3 regions of the Nesiotobacter zosterae genome follow, and region 1 is predicted to be linked to each of the others. Evidence: riboswitches for the same ligand, from Rfam matches in the RefSeq annotation. Region 1 holds a riboswitch; each other region holds the start of a gene.

Evidence for each region. A riboswitch is a leader RNA that binds a small molecule or an ion and turns the genes downstream of it on or off. The one in region 1 is predicted to bind cobalamin.
Region 2: another riboswitch for cobalamin. It lies ahead of cobU (bifunctional adenosylcobinamide kinase/adenosylcobinamide-phosphate guanylyltransferase); the one in region 1 lies ahead of nrdH (glutaredoxin-like protein NrdH).
Region 3: another riboswitch for cobalamin. It lies ahead of Q3Y58_RS00030 (TonB-dependent receptor plug domain-containing protein); the one in region 1 lies ahead of nrdH (glutaredoxin-like protein NrdH).

The regions. Positions count from the first base shown of each region.
Region 1 covers NZ_JAWXVZ010000001.1:383,350-389,367, reverse strand. Annotated here, with positions in the region: gene Q3Y58_RS01865 (hypothetical protein) at 17-1,219, opposite strand; gene pfkB (1-phosphofructokinase) at 1,424-2,371, shown strand; gene Q3Y58_RS01855 (anaerobic sulfatase maturase) at 2,422-3,615, shown strand; cobalamin riboswitch at 3,774-3,969, shown strand; gene nrdH (glutaredoxin-like protein NrdH) at 4,074-4,295, shown strand; gene nrdI (class Ib ribonucleoside-diphosphate reductase assembly flavoprotein NrdI) at 4,300-4,716, shown strand; gene nrdE (class 1b ribonucleoside-diphosphate reductase subunit alpha) at 4,686-6,018, shown strand, end outside.
Region 2 covers NZ_JAWXVZ010000002.1:147,825-153,842, reverse strand. Annotated here, with positions in the region: gene cobN (cobaltochelatase subunit CobN) at 1-418, opposite strand, end outside; gene cobW (cobalamin biosynthesis protein CobW) at 422-1,525, opposite strand; gene cobU (bifunctional adenosylcobinamide kinase/adenosylcobinamide-phosphate guanylyltransferase) at 1,522-2,097, opposite strand; cobalamin riboswitch at 2,212-2,428, opposite strand; tRNA gene Q3Y58_RS03660 (tRNA-Asn) at 2,699-2,773, shown strand; tRNA gene Q3Y58_RS03655 (tRNA-Asn) at 2,832-2,906, shown strand; gene Q3Y58_RS03650 (hypothetical protein) at 3,206-3,856, shown strand; gene Q3Y58_RS03645 (cysteine synthase A) at 4,076-5,119, shown strand; gene cls (cardiolipin synthase) at 5,192-6,018, shown strand, end outside.
Region 3 covers NZ_JAWXVZ010000001.1:5,012-11,029, reverse strand. Annotated here, with positions in the region: gene Q3Y58_RS00040 (FecCD family ABC transporter permease) at 1-950, opposite strand, end outside; gene Q3Y58_RS00035 (ABC transporter substrate-binding protein) at 947-1,714, opposite strand; gene Q3Y58_RS00030 (TonB-dependent receptor plug domain-containing protein) at 1,881-3,728, opposite strand; cobalamin riboswitch at 3,887-4,097, opposite strand; gene Q3Y58_RS00025 (HlyD family type I secretion periplasmic adaptor subunit) at 4,329-5,633, shown strand; gene Q3Y58_RS00020 (type I secretion system permease/ATPase) at 5,695-6,018, opposite strand, start outside.

The sequences.
Region 1 (6,018 bases):
CGCGTTTTTTATTGCGTTACTGTGCGTTCTCGTCAGCGCCGGATGCAAGATAACCTTGTTGCACCAGATGCACGGTGAGACCTGCGGGGAATGGCAGAACGACGGATTGTTCATAGGAGCAGTTTTCAATGTTGCTTCCATCTGGGCAGACACGAACACCAAAGCCATCGGAAGGACCATGGCTTTCGGTCACACGGGCCAGAGCGGGGATAAAGTCACCGAGGCGGGTCTTCACCGCCGCCCAGGCTGCTAAAAAGCCGTTTGCATTCCAGAGGTCTGCACGCTGAGCAGCATATTCTTCCAAGCTATTGAGCTCGCTGACAAATTCACTACGATATGCAGGATCGGCACTTACGTTGACGATCCTTGTACCTTCAAGGCGCTGTATCTCCAGCGGCGCAAGACTCCCAGCATAAGGGGCGAACAAGTAGAGGAAACTCTGGTCGACAGTCAGGAGCTCCAGCGTCCCATCGCCGTCAAGATCAAAAACCCGATAGTTAGCGCCAGCGTCAAAGGTCCCGGCGCGCACGGTCACCCAGTTGTTCTCCTCGTCCGTGGTCAGAATGGACATGTCGATACAGCAGTGTGCCCCGCCGGTGTAGCGGCGCACAATCACCTGAGGATAGGGCGTGTCTGGCAGTATTCTCAGCATTTCCAATGAGTTACCGAAGGACGAATAAACATCCGTATCCGTTTTTAGCGCATAAAGTGGCGCCCCGTTTGCGTCATGGAGCGTGATATCGAGGAAGGTTTCAACGAAGTCTTCCCCGTCGCTCGGGTTGCCTTCCGCATTTTTTCGAACCACCTCCACCTTCAGGTTTTCAAGTTGGGCTGAGGCCCTGGCGTTACCATCAAGCTCCACACGCACCATCTCAGGCGAGGACCAAATCAACTCACGATAATTGCTTCCTTTGGAAAGGTACGCATCTTCAGGCACAGCGTTGGCGTAGTCAGCTTTGCGAATTTGCTCCATAGTCTGCGCCTGAACAGGCCCTGAGAGAATGGCATACCAGCCGTTTTTTGCGCGCACCACAAAGGTTCTAGGCAGAAAATAGCTGCTTTCCCGTGCTTCCATTATAGCGTCTTGCCGGTCTTCCCGCGCCGCCAATACCAACCAGCGCTCATCACCCGAAAGCTGTAGCTGACTAGCGTTAGAAAAAGCTGGCCAGCCAATTGCGCAAACGAGAGTAATGAAAAACAACTTCAGAATGCGGCTCATGTTTCTACTCTGACTAATTTAAGGATACTGAGACAAGTGTATCTGCCATTTTGCATCGCCCGCACCCCGAAAACGCGCCATGGTTAAAAATGGCTGGGGACCGCCGCTTTGATGCTTCGGTTATGGTCCGCAAAGCTCCGCAGGTGAAACTGCGAGTGTTTTGCCTAGAATATGCCCAAAGGTAACTCCCAGAGGACGCACAACATGAGCCCAGCTCCCCGCATTGCAACAGTCACACTGAACCCGGCTGTTGACCAGACCGTCCTGGCCCCCGGCTTTTCACTTGATACGGTCAATCGTGCCATCAGCTCCCGAACGGATGCCGGTGGCAAAGGCGTGAACGTCGCCTCCTTTCTGGCGCACTACAAGCACAAGGTGACCGTTCTCGGCCTATTGGGAGAGGACAACGACAAGCTTTTCACGCGTCATTTTAGCGAGTTAGGCATCGTCGACGATTTCAGTCGTGTTAGCGGCGCAACGCGCACAAACATCAAAATCGTCGATCACGACACCAACCGAATTACCGACCTGAACTTCCCGGGCCCGGCGGCGACGGCAGCAGACCTTGAAGCAGTGGAACGACAACTCATTGTCTCTGCAGCAGAAGGGCTTGATTGGTTGGTGCTTGCTGGCAGCTTGCCCAAAGGCTTGCCGGAAGACAGCTATCTGCGCTTTATCAAATGGGCCAGAATGGCCGGCTGCAAAACGGTGGTAGACACAAGCGGTTTGCCTTTGCGGGTTGCCTTGTCTGCAAAACCTTACGTCGTCAAACCCAACGTGGAGGAGCTGCGTTACATCCTCGGCGGAAGGTTAGAGACATCAGTGGAAGTCGCCGCTGGGGGGCGTGAGTTGGTGCAGGAAGGCATTGGTCTTGCCGTCATTTCAATGGGCGGCGACGGTGCCGTTTTTGTGAGTGAGGAAGGGGCAGTGCATGCCATTGCGGCTGCGCCCTATGTCGCCAGTACGGTGGGGGCTGGGGATGCCATGGTAGCTGGCCTTGTGCACGCCCATGTGCGCGGCTTCGACCTCAGAGAGATGGCACGGATCTCAACGGGCTTCTCACTCGGCGCACTCGGCGAGGTAGGACCGCGCTTGCCGGAGGTGGCGCGCGTTGAGGAACTGGCGCAGACGGTGTGCCTCGCACCTGTATGATGCACTCAAAGCAAAACAGTTTAACTCAGCACCGCTGGCCATTTCAGGTGATGACAAAACCCAATGGCCCGCAGTGCAACCTCAACTGTGGCTACTGTTTTTACCTCGAGAAGAACGAGCTTTACGCGGATAGCAAGCGTTTCGCCATGAGCGACGGGGTGTTGGAGCACTATGTCTCGGGCTTCATTGCATCACAAGCTGAGCTCGGTCTCCGTGAGATCTGGTTCAACTGGCAAGGTGGCGAGCCTGCTCTTTCAGGATTGGCTTTCTATCGAAAGGTAGTGGCGTTGCAGATGCGCTACGCGCCGGACCACGTAACTATTCAGAATGCATTTCAAACCAATGGCACGCTTCTGGATGATGACTGGGCTCGATTCTTTGGCGAGCACCGCTTCCTGATTGGTCTCAGCATTGATGGACCAGAGCCCATCCATGACGCCTACCGCGTTGACCGCGCCAAACGCCCCAGCTTCAAGCGCGTCATGGAGGCGGCAGAACGCCTTGCCCGCCATGAAGTGGCGGTTAACGCACTGACCGTGGTACACCAAGGCAATGTGCGACGCCCACGGGAAGTTTATCGCTTCTTGAAAGATGCAGGGTTTCGTCACTTGCAGTTCATCCCTGCCGTTGAAGAAGTGGCATCGCTTGCCCTTCCAAGCCACAGAACAGCGAAGAACCTGGCAAAATGGAGTGCCTCACCAAAGGCTTATGGCCGCTTCCTGTGTGCCATCTTTGATGACTGGGCCACCAACGACATTGGTGAGGTTTCCGTTCAGATGTTCGACGTACACATGGGTACGATGGTTGGTATGCCTTCATGGCTTTGCACGTTTGCTCCCACCTGCGGCCAGGCACTGGCCATGGAACACAACGGCGACCTCTATTCCTGCGATCACTTCGTCTACCCGACGCACCTGTTGGGCAACATTCTTGAAACACCGCTGGACGCTCTGGCGACCAGCGCACCACAAGTCAGATTTGGGGAGAACAAGCAAACCGGGTTGCCCACTGATTGCCGAATCTGCTCTTTCGTCTCGGCGTGTAACGGGGGATGCCCCAAGCATCGTTTCATGCCTGACAGAGACGGTGGTTATGCTCTGAACTACTTTTGTCCAAGCTTCAAAATGTTTTTCAAACATGCGGGAGCAAGGCTCAGAACAATTGCGATGCTTCAGGCACAGGGTGCGTCAGCCCCGCAGATTCGTGAGCTGCTGAGGCAGCAGCCCAACAAAACCAAGGGCTAACCAAATTGGCGACCCGGCGCCACTGCCTGTGCCCGCAGGAGCGACCCTCCAGTTTGCACTGAGTGTAAATAGCCCACTCTTCTTGCAAATTAGAATTCCACAAAATTGGCATGTGGGTATACCCATACAGCATGTTGACCATTCGCGCGCACCAAGCACAATATGCAGTGTCTTTGGTCTTGCGATTCAATCGGAAGCTAAGAGGGAAGCCGGTGCAACTCCGGCACTGCCCCCGCAACTGTAAGCGGCGAGCTTTTCGCCCAATTTGCCACTGTAGTGAGTTCACTTCGGGAAGGCGGGCGGATGGCGCTTGAGCTGTGAAGTCAGGAGACCTGCCAAAAGACACCAACTGACGACCACGGGCGGAGGGTCCGGGATGCGTTTCGTGCACGAGCCGCGAGGGTGCGTTGCTCGGCCATGCGTATCTGCGCCTCCCCCAATGCTACGGGGACGAAAGCATGAGCATTACCGTATACTCCAAGCCTGCATGTGTGCAGTGCACCGCAACAACCCGCGCACTGGATAGCGCTGGTATTGCCTATGATGTGATTGACCTCACACAGGACAACGATGCTCTGGCTGAAGTGGAAGCGATGGGTTACCGACAGGTTCCTGTCGTTGTTGCAGGAGACCAGCACTGGGCTGGCTTCCGTCCAGACAAAATCGGCGGCCTCGCCTGAGTTGGTGAGCGGGCTCGTCTACTTCTCAAGCCCATCAGGAAATACCCACCGCTTTGTCGAGCGCCTCGGCTTGCCGGCCGAGCGCATTCCGCCGCGCGCGTCCGAACCAATGCTGAAGGCAACTCAGCCATTTGTTCTGATTACCCCCACCTACGCGGATGGTGAGGGGCGCGGTGCCGTCCACAAACAGGTGATCCGTTTCCTCAACGATGCGGCAAACCGAACTCTGCTTCGAGGCGTAATCGCCTCTGGCAATCGAAATTTTGGGGCCTTTTTTGCCTACGCAGGCACAATTATCGCCGCCAAATGTAACTGCCCATGCCTTTACAAGTTTGAACTTGCAGGCACCGACAGTGACATCGCGCGGGTACGTCAGGGACTAGATTTATTTTGGAAGCAACAACTCTCGATAAGTCAGTAGTCGCCCAACAAGGGCTGGACTACCACGCGCTGAACGCCATGCTGAACCTCTATGATACGGAGGGGAAGATCCAGTTTGAAGCGGATCGTCAGGCGGCACGTCAGTATTTCCTGGAACACGTGAACCAGAACACGGTTTTCTTCCATTCTCTGGAGGAGAAACTCTCCTATCTGGTGCGCGAGAACTACTACGAAGCTGAGGTCCTGGACCAGTACGATCCGGCGTTCGTGAAGTCCATTTTTGTGGCGGCTTACGAGCGCAAGTTCCGGTTCCCGACGTTCCTTGGTGCATTTAAATTCTACACCAGCTATGCGCTGAAGACGTTCGATGGCAAACGCTATCTGGAACGCTACGAGGACCGTGTGGTGATGGTGGCCCTGGCACTGTCGCGCGGCGATGAAGACCTCGCCATGCGCATGATGGACGAGATCATCTCCAGCCGGTTTCAGCCAGCGACGCCGACGTTCCTGAACGCGGGTAAAAAGCAGCGCGGCGAACTGATCTCCTGCTTCCTGCTTCGCCTTGAAGACAACATGGAATCCATTGGCCGCTCCATAAACTCCGCCCTGCAGCTTTCCAAGCGCGGCGGTGGCGTGGCCTTGATGCTGACCAACCTGCGCGAGGCAGGCGCGCCAATCAAAGGCGTTGAGAACCAGTCGTCCGGCGTTGTGCCAGTGATGAAGCTTCTGGAAGACAGCTTCAGCTACGCCAATCAGCTGGGGGCCCGTCAAGGTGCCGGAGCAGTGTACCTCAACGCCCACCACCCGGATATTTTGAGTTTCCTCGACACCAAGCGTGAGAATGCGGATGAAAAGGTCCGCATCAAGACCCTTTCCCTTGGCGTCGTCATTCCGGACATCACCTTCCAGCTCGCCAAGCAGAACGAGGAAATGTACCTGTTTTCACCGCACGACGTTGAGAAGGTCTACGGCGTGCCATTCTCCGAAATCTCCGTGACGGAAAAGTACCGGGAGATGGTGGACAACCCGCAGATCCGCAAGAAGAAGATGCGGGCTCGAGACTTCTTCCAGCTGCTCGCCGAAATTCAGTTCGAAAGCGGCTATCCTTACATCATGTTCGAAGACACGGTGAACGCTGCAAATCCTGTTGCAGGCCGCATCACCATGTCCAACCTTTGCTCTGAGATTCTGCAGGTTAATGAGGCCAGTACGTTCAACGACGATCTGTCCTACGACCACCTTGGTACTGACATCTCCTGCAATCTGGGATCCTTGAACATTGCAAAGGCCATGGACGGCGGCAATCTGGGGGCAACGGTCGAAACCGCAATTCGCTCGCTGA
Region 2 (6,018 bases), on a different contig from region 1:
AGCGCCAAAGCCGCTTTACAACACCAACCGGCAAGCTGGAACGGGCTGCCAGCACCTCATCCCACTTGTCATCCCCCGGCATCACGGCCAGGTCGATCACGCCGCGTCTGGCCAGCATCTCCAGCTGTTCCAGCCCATAGTTCCAATAATGCGCCCCGCCCAGCAGGCGCAACACCACAAGCCTTGAACCCTGAACAGTCCGCTCACAGTAAAGATCCACCGAATAGGGGTGGGTAAGCGCCAGAAAACTGGCCGCCCGCACACTGTAGCAAGGCGCGCACTGCTGCACGGCACTAGTCATCAGTGCCAGCTCCGTGTCCGCCGCGGAAAGAAACAGAATGTCAGCGGGGTCCTGTTCCAGATCCACCGCTTCGTTCTGCTCGTCTATCCCACGCGCTTGACCTGCAAGAATATGCATGGGTTAGACCAGTTCCTGCGCGCCAAGAGCCTCCAGAACAGCCGCTTGATCGAAGCCGGCAAGGCCGATGACAACCAACTGTCCCGCCCCTTCAGTGCCCGCAGCAAACCATGCCTCAACACGAGGGCCGACCGCCTGCACCATGGCAGGAGCCTTTTTGCCATCCACCGTAACCGAGCCTTTGATGCGCAGCACACCTTTCACCGCCATGGCTTTGGCCACGCTCTGTTCAATTGAACCGAGAGAGCCATAGGTCGGCGCGCGCACCACATGGCTCACAAAGTCATCGTGACTGTGGTCATGGTGATGATGATCGTGGTCATGTTCGTGGTCGTGATCATCATCCTGATGATGGTGGTGGGTTTCATGATGCGCCTGTCGGCCTTCCATGTTGTCTTCGGCCTGCGCATTCCGGCCCAGCAGCACTTGCAAAGACAGCTTTCCCTTTTCCGCTGCCACCATCTCGACGGCAGGCCGCAAACGCTGGCCCAGTTTTTCCTTGATACGGGCAAGCACGTCTTCATCAACAAGATCCGCCTTGTTGATCACCACAAGGTCCGCGCATTTCAGCTGATCTTCAAAAAGCTCTTCAACAGGGCTTTCATGGTCCAAAGACTCGTCCGCGTTGCGCTGGGCATCCAATGCCGCCTCGTCTCCCACAACGCGCCCTTCAGCAAGAGCCGCAGCATCAACTACGGTCACCACACCATCCACGCTCACCGCTGGCTTCACCGTTGGCCAGTTGAACGCCCGCACCAATGGTTGCGGCAGAGCAAGACCAGAGGTTTCAATTAGGATGGCATCCGGCGCAGGATCACGCTTCAGGAGCATTTCCATGGTTGGCAAAAAGTCGTCTGCCACCGTGCAGCAAATGCAGCCATTGGCCAGCTCCACCACTTCGTCGGCGCTGCAGTCCGGGTCAGCGCAGCCATTTACAAGTGACCCGTCAAATCCCATTTCGCCAAACTCATTGACGATCAGCGCAATGCGCATGTTCTCGGCATTCTGTAAGAGGTTGCGCACGAGGGTGGTTTTGCCTGCCCCAAGAAACCCGGTCACAATGACGGCAGGGATCTTTGGTTGGGCAGCAGAAAAGGAATAGGTCACAGACGGATCTCCGGATGCAAGGAAGGTTTGATCTGAACAGGCTGTCCGGCAGCAACAAGCACCACCCGGTCACATAGACTGGCCATGTGCTGATTGAGGCGTCCGGCTTCATCGCGAAAGCGCCGCGCCAACGGATTTTCGGGAACAATACCCTGCCCCACTTCGTTGGTCACAAACACCACTGGCCCGCGCAGGAAGCCAAGGCTGGCGCCAAGCTGGGCCGCCGCATCGCTGGTGTCCCGATCTTCCAGCATGAGATTGGAGAGCCACAGCGTCAGGCAGTCCACCAGCACCGCCCGATCAGGCCGCGCTTCACGAAGCAACACATCACTCAAGGCAATTGGTTCTTCAATGGTGGTCCACCCATCACCCCGATCGCGTTGATGCCGCTCAATACGCTGGCGCATCTCGGCATCAAACGCCTGTCCCGTGGCAATGTAGACCTTGCTCAGCCCCGATCGCTCGATCAAGCTTTCAGCAAAGCTGCTTTTGCCAGAGCGCGCCCCGCCAGTTACCAGCAGGTGTCGCGGCCGCGTGGTTGTCGTAGCTTCAGAAACTTTCAGATCGCTCATCAGCTGCCCTTTCTATAAAGGGCCATATAAGCATTCGCGAAGGCGCGAGGGCAAAGCCCCGACCGGCAATACATCATCGTCTGGCGCTCCTTGCCGTCCACCCGACAGCAGTTAAGAGATATGGAAGCTCCAGCCGGTCTCCTGGCTCGCGACTTATGGGGTTGCTTCGTCTTCCCAGCCCGAAAGGCCAGTGACATGGTGAAGAACCCAAATCGCTCACAGTTGCGGGGGCAGCTGCGGCTCACCAACACGTCAGTTAACGGTAATTAACCCGTGATGCCGCATTCCCGTTTCATCTGAGGCGCGCAGAGCTTAATGCCGCTCAACCGCACAACAGAACTGGAAGCCTTTGATAGGGACTAAGTAGCACTGCGCAAATGCCGCTTGTCAATCAATCTCTTGACAACCTAAATAATTCACAGCGCTGGCAAATGGCGGTTTTCTGCCCTTTTCGAACGCCCCTTTCCTGCGCTCACAACAAAAGTGTTGGTTCTGTCCACAAACTCCCGATTTTTTGCAAAAACGGGCTTGGCAAATCGAACCGGCTTTTATACAAACCCCCTCACGCAAACGGCGACGGCGCGCTCACAAGGCGCAATGATCCCCGGTAGCTCAGTGGTAGAGCAAGCGGCTGTTAACCGCTTGGTCGCTGGTTCGAATCCGGCCCGGGGAGCCACTCCCCCGTTTGCATCTCTCCTTGATGGAGATAATCATTCGCTAGAATGATTGGGTAATCCCCGGTAGCTCAGTGGTAGAGCAAGCGGCTGTTAACCGCTTGGTCGCTGGTTCGAATCCGGCCCGGGGAGCCACTTTTTTGACCCAGCAGACAAATTTGTGACTGTTTTTGGCCGATCACGTTTTCGTGAGGTGCCTTTCCCCGTTATCCCAAACAATCAACAACGTGAAATTACGGGCTAATTTCCGCAATAAATCCATTTCGTTAGGTATTTGTTAAGAATTGCGTCGGTTACCGTTTAGTAACGCTAGCGCGAAACGGGATATTTATACAATCGTGGTCTTATAGCCTTCATTCCTGACTTGTTTAGGCTTCTCCTAACGCAAAGCCGCGGTAATTTAGCGGTTAAAAATAAGAATTGCGGAGGGTCACGTGTTGAATACCCATCTGAACTACCAGATCCCAATCAAAGCCAAGCGCTTTGTGAGTACCGCCGCACTCGCCTTTCTCCTGGTGGCAGGAGTGGGATTGGGAGCCGCATACACCTCGGCGTCGAGTGCCACCACCATAACAAACAAAGCCGCAAAGGCTGATCGCGCCGTTACCTATTCCATGCCGGAGGATTACCTCGATGTAACCCTTGCCCCCGCCCCCGGCAGTGGAAGCGACGACCCACTGGACAGTGAACTGTCCATCTGGGTCGGCGAAGTGGAGCTTAATAACGAAAAGCAAATCTGGGTCGAGTTAATCGATGACCATGGTGAGGTCGTGTACGATTCCCGGATCAACGAAAATGAAACACACCTGCTCCCCGATGGCCGTGCACTTGTTGTAACTGTCATGCAGGTTGAGGTTCCACTCGCAAAGACTGCCCCGACTGTAGCGAAAGACCAAGCCCGCCTGCAAACGAACGCAGAAAAAGTCGTTGTAACGCAAAAAACGCATGAAACGACGCAAACCAACGTTCAGGTCGAATTCGTTCAGGAAAAGGCCCCACACCCGATCCATCGTCAGTCCTTCATGGTGCGTGCGGGTGAAATTGGAGAGACAGTGAGCAAGGCCCTAGTCTCACTGGTCAACTAATAAAAACAACAGACCGGACCTCTCCTCAATAGAACCCCTGTTTCGCCGCAGGGGTTCTTTTTGTTTTCCCAGAGATTTTGATCCTAAAAACCAGACCCTCATTAGTTCAAATTTCCAAGATCACTCTAATCTTGACAGGGCGTAGCTTGTTCCTGATCGCACAAACCCTTAGCTTCTGAGTAAAGTTCTATAGCCATTGCCAGTAAAACGAGGCTTTTCATGACCGCCCGAAGCTCAGTGATTGACGCCATTGGAAACACTCCCCTGATCAAACTCCGCAAGGCATCCGAGCTAACAGGTTGCGATATCTACGGAAAAGCAGAGTTCATGAACCCGGGACAATCGGTGAAGGACCGCGCTGCCCTCTTCATCATTCAAGATGCAATTAACTCCGGAAGATTGAGACCGGGCGGTGTGATCGTGGAAGGCACCGCCGGAAACACCGGCATTGGCCTGACCCTTGTGGGCAACGCGCTCGGTTTTCGCACCGTCATTGTTATTCCCGAAACACAGAGCCAGGAAAAGAAAGATATGCTGCGCCTGGCAGGGGCACAGCTCATCGAGGTGCCTGCGGTGCCCTATCGCAATCCCAACAACTACATCAAGGTTTCAGGCCGGATCGCAGAGGAACTGGCCAAGACAGAACCCAATGGCGCGATCTGGGCCAACCAGTTTGACAACACCGCCAACCGAGACGGCCATATTGTTACGACCGCCCCAGAGATCTACGCGCAAACCGATGGAAAGATTGACGGTTTCATTTGTGCCGTTGGCACAGGCGGCACGTTGTCAGGCGTAGGCAGAGGCCTCAAAGACAAGAACAAGGACATCACCATTGGTCTTGCCGATCCCATGGGAGCGGCGATCTACAACTACTACAAGAATGGCGAACTCAAGTCCGAGGGCTCTTCCATCACTGAGGGGATTGGTCAGGGGCGTATTACCGCCAATCTGGAAAATGCACCCGTAGATATCCCCTTCCAGATCCCTGATGCAGAAGCACTTGAGATCGTATTTGACCTTCTCGAGCATGAAGGTCTGTGTCTTGGGGGCTCATCCGGCATCAATGTCGCAGGAGCCATTCGACTGGCAAAAGAAATGGGACCCGGTAAAACCATTGTCACCATTTTGTGTGACTACGGCACCCGATATCAGTCAAAGCTGTTCAACCCGGAATTCCTGCGCTCTAAGGAACTGCCCGTCCCTAAATGGATGGAACGCAAGGTAGATATTCCCGTCCCGTTCATCTCCGAGCAAGCTTAGTCTAAAACCCAAGGTTTCGGATCTTTCCTAAACCGATGAATGTGTTATCCATGCGGTCAGGAGTTGCATCGCATGGATACCTTGTTTAGCACCGTCACGATTATTGCCCTTATCACCGCGTTTGTGTACGGCCTGTCCATGGTGTGTGCAGCCCGAGAAATCATGTGGGGCCGCACGTCCTCAGGCACCATCGCTTGGCTGCTTTCTCTGTTCTTCCTACCCTTCCCCACTGCTTTTCTGTATCTCATTTTCGCTTGGAAACGCTTTGACGATTATGGCGAAATCCAGCGCGGCCTCAGCTCCTTTGAGCAAGACATCAACAAGCGTCACGGCGCTCTGATTGATTATGAAGCCAACGAGGCCTGGACCGTTCACAACCGCATTACCCCCCTGCCATTCTTGAAGGGAAATGACTGTAAGCTCCTGATCGACGGAGAAGCCATGCTGAACTCCATTCTTGATGGGATCAGGCAGGCTGAACACTTTGTTCTCGTTCAGTTTTTCATTGTCAAAGATGATGAAGTCGGTCAGGCGCTGGCCGATGCAATGGTGGAGAAAGCCCGCCAGGGCGTGCTTGTGTACTTCCTTTATGACGATGTGGGCTCCCGTAATTTGTCATATGACTATGTGGGCCGCCTGCAGCGCGCGGGGATAAAGGTGAGCGGCTTCAATAAGCGCCACAGACTTCTCCGCCTGCTGGGCCCCATGCGTCTGAACTACCGCAATCACCGCAAGGTTGTCGTCACAGATGCCAAGACCTGTTGGGTCGGCGGGCATAACATCGGCCGGGAGTATCTGGGGCTTTCCCCCAAGTTTGGGCATTGGCGTGACACCCACGTTCGGGTTTCTGGACCTGCCACCATAGCCGCCGCTCTGTCGTTTGCCGAGGATTGGCAATG
Region 3 (6,018 bases), 380 kb from region 1:
CCGACCAACGCAGTGAGCACGCCAAGTTTCAGGCCGCTTTGCGGTGTGATGATCCGCACGCCAATGTCAGCCACAGTCAGCATAATGGCCCCGCCAAGCGCACTAGGCAGCAAGAGCTTAGACGGCTGATGACCAACCAAGCCCCGCATGAGGTGCGGCACCACCAAACCAACAAAACCGATAGCACCAGCAACTGCTGTTGCCGCCCCAACGCTGGCCGCCGTGCCAATGATCGCAATGAAGCTGAGGCGTTTCAGGTTTACACCCAAAGTCATCGCCGCTTCTTCACCGATGGTCAGCGCATCAAGCGCGCGGCCTAATGACAGCATCATGATCCATCCCACGACCATTAGCGGCAGTGCCAGCCAGACATGCTGCATGGAGCGGTCTTCCAGTGACCCAAGCATCCAGAACACAATTTCCATTGCCGCAAAAGGATTAGGAGACAGATTGAGAGCAAGCGAAGTGAGCGCCGTTGCAATGCTCGAAATGGCCACCCCCGCCAGTATCAGCGTCAACGTATGCCCCCGCTGCCCAGCCAAACCATTGAGAAGCGCGCCTGCAATGGCCGCTCCCATGAGCGCCATAAGAGGCAGCGCCAACGGAAACGCGACTGAAAGGCCGGTATAGATCGCGATCACCGCGCCTAAACTAGCTGTCGAACTGACGCCTATGAGGCCCGGTTCTGCCAGCGGATTGCGCAGGTAGCCTTGCAGCACAGCCCCCGAAAGCCCGAGAGAGATACCGATCAATACGGCGAGCACCGCGCGAGGTAAGCGGATGTCTTGCATGACAACGGCAACTGGATTGCCATCATCGGCGAAGAGAGCTGCAATCCCCTCCGTGAAAGGAATCTGAGCTGGACCAACCGATAGGGACCCCACAAATGCACAGAGAACAGCGAGGCCAAGCAACGCCACCAACAGAGCGTAGGGGATGCGCAGGTTCATTGCTGTTTTTCCTCTGGAGTGCGGGCAACCCTGTCACCAGCGATACGGAGCATTTCTACGGCCACATTGACAAACGGCAAACCGCAAATTGTGTACTTGCTGTCGATAGCAACCTCGCCCTGACTGTGAATGGTGTTGTAGAGGGCCGGATGCCGTAAAACCTCATGGGCAAGGGCGGGTGGATGCACCATTTCGCGGGCCGTTATCAATACCTCCGGCGCTTCCATTACGAGAAGCTCCAAAGGCAGGCCTTTCGTGCCGGAAAGATTCAAGCGTTTGGCGATGTTCTCAAGCCCCGCGGCGCTCATAACCTCGTTCATGAGCGTCCGATCGCCTGATGTGTAACTGTTCGCGTAATAAACAGCTGCGGGGACCTTGTTAGTGCGCGCACTTTCCTTAGCCAGCGCAAGTTCATTCTCAAAGGCCTCGACCAGTCGTTCTGCGGCTTCTTCACGGCCAATGATGGCACCGAGCTTGCGCAGGTTTGCCGGGATTTCATTGAGCGAACGTACTGGAGAGAACTGCTCTACGCGGATGCCCAATTCTCGTAGAAGGTTGATGCTCGTATGGCGCGTGAAAGTGCCCGCAAGGATCAGGTCCGGCTTCATCAAATAGATCTCTTCGGCACGTCCGTGGTTGACTGGGTACTTTGCCGCCTCCTCATTCATGACAGCCAGCGTATCATCACTTGCCAGATGAGAAAGGGCCCGGACTTGTTCTGGTGCGGCCACCAGCATGAGCAGTTGGTCGGTGCACAGGTTCATTGAGACAATACTCTGTGGCGGGTTGTTCTCAGCAGCGTTCGAAGCGCTCCAGGGCATGCATGCGGCACACAGGCCTATGAGGCCTAATGCTCCGATCCAGCTTGATTGTCGTGCCACCATATGCCCTCAAAGAATGGCCCTGCTCCTCAAAGCAGGGCCGCACCTATTAGAATTGTGCCTTTACGCCGGCATACACTGAAAACCCAGCAGTGCCATAACCGTTCGCAGTCTGGTACTCCTGATCAAGGATATTCTCAGCCCGCAGATACAACTCAGGACCTTCATCAAACGCATAGGACACCTTGCCATTGAGAAGGAAGTAGTCGTCCAGTTCCGTAGTTCCTGGCCACTGGCTATCAATTGTGTCCGCGACATAATTGCCATTCATGGATACGGTCCAATTGTCATTTGGCTGGTAGACCAAGCCCAAACTCAAGTCGTGAAGAGGCACACGCACCAGTCTCGCTCCATCGGGATCTTCCGAATCCGTATAGGTATACGCCGTTGACAGAGCCAGCCTTTCATTGACCGCATATTCAGCAGAAAGCTCAACGCCTTGGTTCTTGCTGGTGCCATCTACCTGCACATAGCCACTCGTCGCGAAAGAATAGTCGATCAGGTCTTCTCTCTGGATGTAAAAATAGGTCGCTGAGGTAAGCAATCGTCCATCGAACCACACTCGGTCTACGCCTACGTCAAAGCTCAAGCTTGTTTCAGGTTCGAGTTGAGCGTTCCCGTAGGTCGGATGATAGAGCTCGTAGTTTGATGGGGCTCGAAACCCTGTGCCGATACTGGACCGAAGGGTTGTTGCGGCATCGACCTCGAAGGCCGCTGAACTTCGCCATGTCCACTGTTCACCAAACTGCGAGTGGTCATCTCGGCGGACACTGCCAGTAAGCGCCAGACGATCAAACAGATCAAGGTTGAGCTGAGCAAAACCGCCCCAGATTTGGGTGTCTTCATTCAACCCGCTGGACAGATCAACTTCCTCATTAGCCCAATCGCCACCGAACACGACAGAAACGGTATCATTTAACTCGTAGGAACCAAGATACTCTACAGCCTGCCGATCCCCTCGATATGTACCGGGATTGTCGCTATGGATCTCACGATCAATGCGACTTATCTGAAACGACAAGTCACTGATGAAACGATCATCAATCAACGATAGCTTGGTGCCGACCAATCCAGCCCGATACTCTGAATCCTCATGATTTTGTGCGCTTGGAGCACCAAATCCATCGTATTCGTTGCGGGCGTTGTAGTAGCGAACGGCGCTGTAGACTGCCAGTGCATCGGTCAGATCGTAGTCAGCACGACCAGATAAAGTGGTGTTTCTATACCCATCATCATCTGCGCCCGGGTTCTCATTTTCGTCCAATGCAGAGAACCCATCCGAACGAAGATGCTGAGCGTTCAGGGAAATCTGCCCTCGATCAAAGCCTGCACTGATGCCATAGGCGCCGTTGAAGGTCCCATAGCTACCGCCTTCCACCGAAGCGCGGTGGTTCACCTCACCCGCTTTCGCCCTTTTGGTGCGAATATCAATGACGCCGCCAACAGCCTGTCCACCATAAAGGGCGCTTTGAGAGCCTTTCAGAACCTCGATGCGTTCGATGTCAGCGGTCAGCAGATCGGTGAGGCGGGCCGCTACCTGTGTCCCAGTTGGATCTGAAATGTTGATGCCGTCGATGCGCACCTGAAGATACTTGTTACCAAGGCCACGAATTCGAAGGGTGCTGGCCGTTCCCGCCGGGCCATTCTGGCTCACGGTAATGCCGGGGAGGCGCGCGAGGTAATCTTGAACGAAGGTGTCGCCTTCGCGCTCGAGTTCCTCAGAGGTTACCACCAGAACGGTGGAACCGGTTTTCGCCGCCTCTGTGGGCGTGCGGTTTGCAGAAACGGTAATTTCATCCAGCACAATTGCTTGCTCTTCAGCAAGTGCTTGAGCGAGGGATGGTGTGGCAGCGAGTGCAAAAGATACGCTTGCCAGAATGAGACTGGACTTCTTCATCGGTAACAGATCCACCAGACACGGCCCGAACGGCGCCGTGATGAGAAAAGTGTGCAGGTGGCTGAAACGAATTTAACTCAGAGCATTTCCGTTCAGGCGCCTGCGGTGAGACTGTCACTTGAACGGAAGGACCGCCCCTCAACGCGCCCCGCGTAAAGGGTGAGTGACGGCAAACGGCAGGTCTCCTGACTTACGGGTCGTCGCTATGTGCTCCGCCTTCCCAAGCGCTTCGGCTCAGTGGCTTTTGATGGAACCAAGCTCGTCGTTTACAGTTGCGGGGGCAGTCGCGGACTTCGAAACAGAGTTTCGGCACCGCGTTCCCTTTTCATTCAGCGGCGTGCCACTGAAACCGATTGCGGCGGCAAAAAGACCGGAATACGGCTTCATTGTCAATATTTATTAGTAGCATTTTGAGGGTTCGAGTGTTCTGGCCAGCCTGAGCAACAGGGAAGAAGGGAGAACCGAACTCGCAGAAGCAATTTCCAACAGCAGCAGTGGCACCTCACTAAAGCATGATACAATTTTGTTGTTGTTGCCAATGACATGGAAACTAATCTTTATTACGTTGGGTCATCAATAAATTAACAAGAAGCGGGACCCATGATTGTCCTTGAAAACGACCGCCACGACAAACCACCACGAATGGCCAATGCCATCATATTCCTCATCATCGCCCTGCTTGTTGTTGGGGGCACTTGGAGCGCGTACGCCCGGCTCGAAGAAGTGGCCCGAGGCGAGGGAACTGTCATCCCTGCGGGCCGAACTCAAGTGATTCAAGCCTCTGAAACTGGGAACGTTCAGGAGATCTTTGTCGAGATTGGACAAAGCGTCAGCAAGGGCGATCTCCTTTTCCGCCTTGACGATACGACCAACTCTGCGGCTCTGGGTGAGTTGACAGCACGCAGTCGTGCGCTGCGGGCCCAAATCGCCCGATTGAGGCTGGAGGTCTCCGGGGCTGCTGATGAAGAGAATTTCCAGTGTCCTGATGACATAACAGAGATTGCCAAACAGGTTTGCGAGAACGAGCTTCGGTTGTTTCGAAGCAAACGACTGAACCTGGAACGCCAGCTGGAAACCATCGACCAGCGGCAACAACGTAACCGCAGTGAACGGCTTGAGATCGAAGCCAACATTGCTGGTCTCGAAGAGAGTCTCGATATTGCCAAGGCCGAAATGGAGATGATGGAACCATTGGTGGCGCGAAAGATTGCGCCGCGCACCGACCTGTTGCGGCTGCAGCGTGAAATGGCGGATATTCGCCGCCAACAAAGCACGGCGCGTGAAAGCCTGATGGGAATAGACTCCGAGTTGGCGGAGCTGGAATCGCAAAAGGCCGAAATCCGATCCAAGGAGAATGAGGATATCCTCAATGAGCTGACCGAGCGCATATCCGAACTATCCGTCATTACCGAGAGTATTCGTGCTGCTGAACGGAAGCTGGCGCAGACCGACACATATGCACCGGTGGATGGCATCGTGAACAAGGTGGAAGTGAACACAAACGGCGCATTTGTGACAGCTGGAACACCCGTTCTTGAAATCGTGCCCATTGGGGACCGGCTGCTGTTTGAGGCCAAGATAAACCCCAAGGACATTGCGTTTATTCACGCTGGCCAGCAGGCCGTTGTGAAGATCACGGCCTACGACTTCGCCACCTATGGCGGGCTTGATGGGCGCGTGACCCATGTGGGTGCGGATGTCATCCATGATGAAGACACAGGCGAGGCGTTTTATTCCGTAATCATTGAATCAGACAACGCCTTTTTGGAGCTTCAGGGGCAGGAGCATCCATTGATGCCTGGCATGTTCGGGCAAGTTGATATTCTGACCGGAGAGAAAACCATTCTTGCCTATCTCATGGAACCGCTAATCACAGCGCAAAGCACTGCCTTGAGAGAAAGATAGAGGCTAGTGAAGCCGCTGGTCCCAACGCCAGCGGCTTTTCATTTGCGAGCTGTGCGCCACATCACGCCTCATTTGTTTTGGGCAACTCATTGGTTTCGTCTTCAAGCTCGTCAAAGTCATTTGCAGAAACACGAGGGCCTTGCGCCGACGCCCGCGCAGCAGCCCGCTCGGCCAAAGCCGCCAACACTCTCTGCTTTGGTCCATCTGCAACCACCTTGCCATTGTCCACAACGATCAATCTCTCGACCAGTTCCAACATCGCTTGACGGTGCGTTGCGAGAATGAGGGTTTGGTCGGGCCAGATCGCTTCTTTCAAGTGCTGTATCAGGATCTTCTCGGCGGCCAGATCCAAGGCACTGGAAGGCTCATCAAGGAACAGAATTGG